Regions from separate parts of the Curtobacterium sp. MR_MD2014 genome, predicted to be linked through region 1. Evidence: riboswitches for the same ligand, from Rfam matches in the RefSeq annotation. Region 1 holds a riboswitch; the other holds the start of a gene.
What was found. Region 1 has a riboswitch for thiamine pyrophosphate ahead of NI26_RS04610 (ECF transporter S component). Riboswitches for the same ligand answer to the same signal wherever they lie in the genome.

Region 1 (2,195 bases):
AGTCCGGGTCGCCGAACGTGTACGAGAACAGCGCCTGGTCCCAGTCGATGTCCCCGCTGGTCGCCTTGGCGTACGGGTCGAGGAGCAGCTTGTGCGGGTTGCCGCGCAGTCCGTTCGCCGGGTCGTACGGGGCGTGCACGCGGAAGCCGTACTCCTGCCCCGGGGCGACGTTCGGCAGGTAGGCGTGCCAGACGTGTGCGTCCACCTCGACCAGGTCGACGCACTCCTCGTTCCCCGCGTCGTCGAAGAGGCACAGTTCCACGCGGTCGGCGACCTCGCTGAACAGGGCGAAGTTCGTGCCGCTGCCGTCGTAGGTCGCCCCGAGGGGGTACGGGTTGCCGGGCCAGGTGTGCAAACAGTCCTCCAGGTGTGGGTTCCGCCACGGTATCGGCGCGGGCCGTCCGCGTCCGCAGACAAGCCCCAGGGGTGGACGGCCGCAGGTGCTCGCCGGCCTGTGGAGGAACCGCCGAGTAGCCTCGCGCGCATGGCCAACATCGTGAGTCAGATCGCAGACAAGGTGCGCCCCGTGGGCGTCTCGACCAACTACGGCGAACCGGTCGAGGTCGGGGACCAGACCCTCATCCCGGTGTCCATCGGCTGGTTCGGCTTCGGCGCCGGCGGGGACGACGAGAACGGCGGCGGCGGTGGCGGCGGGGCGTCGATCCCCGTCGGTGCGTACGTGCGTCGCCCGGGGCAGGACCTGCAGTTCGAGCCGAACCTGATCTCGCTGCTCGCGGTGAGCATCCCCACCATCTGGGTGACCGGCAAGGCCCTGAGCAAGGTGATCCGCGCCCTCAAGAAGTGACCCACCGGACGGGAGGCCCGTGGCGACGCCGCCACGGGCCTCCCGTCCGTCACGCGGTCGCGACCGCGTCTAGACTGCTGCCACACACACGGGAGTCCGGGACCGCCGGGCTGAGAGGGAGCGAACGGCGCTCCGACCGTCGAACCTGATCCGGGTCATGCCGGCGCAGGGAGGAGTCAGCAACCATGCCTGCATCCACGCAGTCCGCAGCACCGTCCACCACCGTCAGGCGCTCGTTGCGCTGGCGGGTCGTCGACATCGTCGTCGCGAGCGTCCTCGCCGTCGCGATCGGTGTCGTCTTCAAGCTCTGGGAGTTCGGCTACGAGCCGATCAGCGCCGTCGCCGCCCTGGTCCTCCCCGGCACCCAGGCACTCTTCGGCGGGGTCTGGCTGCTCGCCGGGCCGCTCGTCGCCATCGTCGTCCGGAAGCCCGGGGCCGCGCTCTACGCCGAGATGGTCGCCGCCAGCGTCGAGGCACTGCTCGGCACCCAGTGGGGGTGGCTGACGCTCGAGGCCGGTCTCGTGCAGGGCCTCGGGGCCGAGGTCGTGCTCGCACTGTTCCTCTACCGGGCCTACCGGCTGCCGGTCGTCGTGCTCGCCGGTGCCGCCGCGGGGCTCGCCCTCGGCATCAACGACACCGTGCTCTGGTACCCGGGGCTCGACGCGGCGTTCAAGACCGTCTACGTCGTGTCCGCCGTGGTGTCCGGGGCCGTGATCGCCGGGCTCGGTTCGTGGCTGCTCGTGCGGGCGCTCGCCGCGACCGGCGTGCTGTCCTCGTTCGCCGCGGGGCGTGAGCACGCCCGACGGACGCACGCGACGACCCCGCAGGAGTCGTCCGCCCCGACCGGCGCGACCGTTCCGCTCGACGGAGCGCAGTCCGGCACCGCGACGCCTGCTGCCGAGCAGGCCGAGCGCGGGTCCCGCGCCGCCCGGTGACGGCCGTGTCGTCCTCGGGGGCGGCGCGGATCGCCTTCCGTGACTGGGGCTGGCGGTACGCCGGGCGCGACGCGTGGGCGGTGCGCGGTCTCGACCTCGTCGTCGAGCCGGGTGATCGCGTCGCGGTCGTCGGCCCCTCGGGCGCCGGCAAGTCGACGGTGCTCCGCGCGGTCGCAGCGGTGCTGGCGGACGAGCCGGACCCCGACGACGACACCGCCGCAGCCGTGCAGGGCTCGGTCCTGGTCGACGGCGCCGACCCCCGCGCGGTCCGCGGGCGCGTCGGCCTCGTCATGCAGGATCCCGAGGCCCACACGGTGATGTCGCGCATCGGCGACGACGTGGCCTTCGGATGCGAGAACACCGGCGTCCCGCGGGCCGAGACGTGGGAACGCGTCCGGCACGCGCTCGGGGTCGTCGGCCTCGACCTGCCGCTCGACCGGTCGACGAGCCGGCTC
Region 2 (2,195 bases), 330 kb from region 1:
GGCCACCGCGGCGGTCAGGGCGAGGATGTCGCGGACCGGTGCCTGCTTGTCGCGCACCTGCACGAGCCGCACCCCGGCGTCGACCGCGGCACGGACGACGCCGAGCACGCCCCTGCCGTGCCGGTCGACGAGCACCGGGTCGGTGACCAGGTAGACGCCCAGGTCCGTCGGGGCGCTCACGGTCGGACCACCGTCGGCGCTGCAGCGGATCCCGGGATCGTCGGTGGTGCGGACTCCGTGGTGATGCGCGCCACCCGGAGGACGTCCTCGGGGGTCAGCGTCGCCAGCCGGTCGAGGAACAGCGGCTGGAAGGTCCCCGGGCCGCCGGCGTCACGCGCGGCGAGCTCGGCGGCGACCGTGTGCACCACCGTCCCGGCGACGGCTGCTGCGCCCGGGTCGTCCGGGACCACCGCCGCGAAGGCGGCGACCACCGCGCCGAGCGCGCACCCGCCCCCGGTGATGCGGGTCAGCAGCGGCGACCCGTTCGCGACCCGCACCACGCCGGTGCCCGGCGCGACCAGCAGGTCGACGGGACCGGACACGGCCACGGCGCCCACGAGCCTCCCGTCCGACGCCCGGAGCGCTGCCGCCCGCGCCTCGTCCGTGCCGGCGGTGCTGTCGACCCCGCGGCCGCCGTCGGCGTCGCCGAGCAGGGCGAGGACCTCCGAGGCGTTCCCGCGCAGCACGGTCGGCCGGAGCGCGAGGAGCTCGCGGGCGAGGGCGGTGCGGACCGGCAGCGCGCCGACCGCGACGGGGTCCAGGACCCACGGTGTGCCGACGTCGACGGCCGCGGATGCCGCCTCGACCGACGCCGCACGCGGCTCCGGGTGCGGGGTGCCGGTGTTGACGAGCAGGGCGTCGGCGACGCGGGCGAACGGGCCGGCCTCGGTGGTGACGTCGACCATCGCCGCGGAGGCGCCGAGGGCGAGCAGGACGTTCGCCGTGACGTTCTGCACCACGGTGTTCGTGATGCACTGCACCAGGGGGCTGCGGGCGCGCACCTCCTCGAGCAGCGTGGCGGTGCGGTCGGCCCAGTCCGGGGACGGGGAGCCGGCGGGTCCGGGTACGGGCGCAGCAGTGTGCATGGACGATCCCTTCGCGAGTACGAGCTCGAGCAGGTTCGACGGGTGTGATCTCAGCCGCTCGGTGCGGCACCCCGTGTCTCGGACGACACCGTACACGACGTCCGACGACCTCCTCCGGGCACTCCGGGGGTGCGGTGTGCCAGTGTTGACGGGTGCCTGACGTGACCCCTCCCGGACCGCCGCCCGGACCCCGCGACCCCGGCGACGCGTGGGCCGTCGGACCGGACGGCACCAAGGCCTGGGGACGCTTCGGCGCGGCCGGCCTGCTCGTCGACGACGGTGCCGGCCGGGTGCTCCTGCAGCACCGCGTCGAGTGGAGCCACCACGGCGGCACGTGGGGGATCCCCGGTGGTGCACGCCACCAGGACGAGGACGCCGTCACCGCCGCGCTCCGGGAGTCCGCGGAGGAGGCCGGGGTGCCCGAGGACGGCATCGACCTGCGGCACGCCGCCGTGCTCGACCTGGGCTTCTGGACCTACACGACCGTCGTCGGTCGCGCCCGCCGCCCGTTCGAGCCGGTGATCGCGGACCGCGAGAGCCTCGCGCTGTCGTGGGTCCCCGTCGCCGAGGTCGACGCGCTGCCCCTGCACCCGGGCTTCGGTGCCTCGTGGCCGGCCCTGCGCGGCGCGATCGAGACGGTCCCGCACGTGGTGGTGGACGCGGCGAACGTCGTCGGCAGCGTGCCGGACGGCTGGTGGAAGGACCGTGCGGGCGCGGCGGAGCGGCTGCTGTCGTCCGTGGCGGCGCTCGCCGGACGGGGCGTGGGCGCGGGGGAGCTCGGGTTGCCCTTCGCCCGCTGGTGGCCGCGGTGGACGGTGGTGCTCGAGGGCGAGGCACGGGCGGCCGGCGCGGGTGCCGGTGCTGCGGGCACGGCGGCGGGTGCCGTCGGTGCCGGCGACCTCGGCGGTGCGGCCGACTCGGTCGGGGTCGTCCGCGCCGAGGGTCCCGGCGACGACGCGATCGTCGAGGCCGCCCGGTCGGCGCTCGGCGACGGACACGCACCGGTCGTCGTCGTCACGGCGGACCGGGAGCTCCGTACCCGGGTCGAGGCCCTGGGCGCCGAGGTCCGCGGCCCCGGCTGGTTCCGCGAGCAGTAGTCCGCCACCGCTG

Region 2: linked by a shared signal. The riboswitch ahead of thiM (hydroxyethylthiazole kinase) and the one ahead of NI26_RS04610 (ECF transporter S component) in region 1 are both predicted to bind thiamine pyrophosphate.

Annotation. Positions count from the first base shown of each region.
Region 1 is NZ_CP009755.1:994,729-996,923, forward strand. Features, by position in the region: gene glgX (glycogen debranching protein GlgX) at 1-355, opposite strand, end outside; gene NI26_RS04605 (hypothetical protein) at 485-805, shown strand; TPP riboswitch at 884-995, shown strand; gene NI26_RS04610 (ECF transporter S component) at 991-1,740, shown strand; gene NI26_RS04615 (ABC transporter ATP-binding protein) at 1,746-2,195, shown strand, end outside.
Region 2 is NZ_CP009755.1:1,328,058-1,330,252, forward strand. Features, by position in the region: gene thiE (thiamine phosphate synthase) at 1-180, opposite strand, end outside; gene thiM (hydroxyethylthiazole kinase) at 177-1,085, opposite strand; TPP riboswitch at 1,074-1,169, opposite strand; gene NI26_RS06150 (NUDIX domain-containing protein) at 1,238-2,182, shown strand.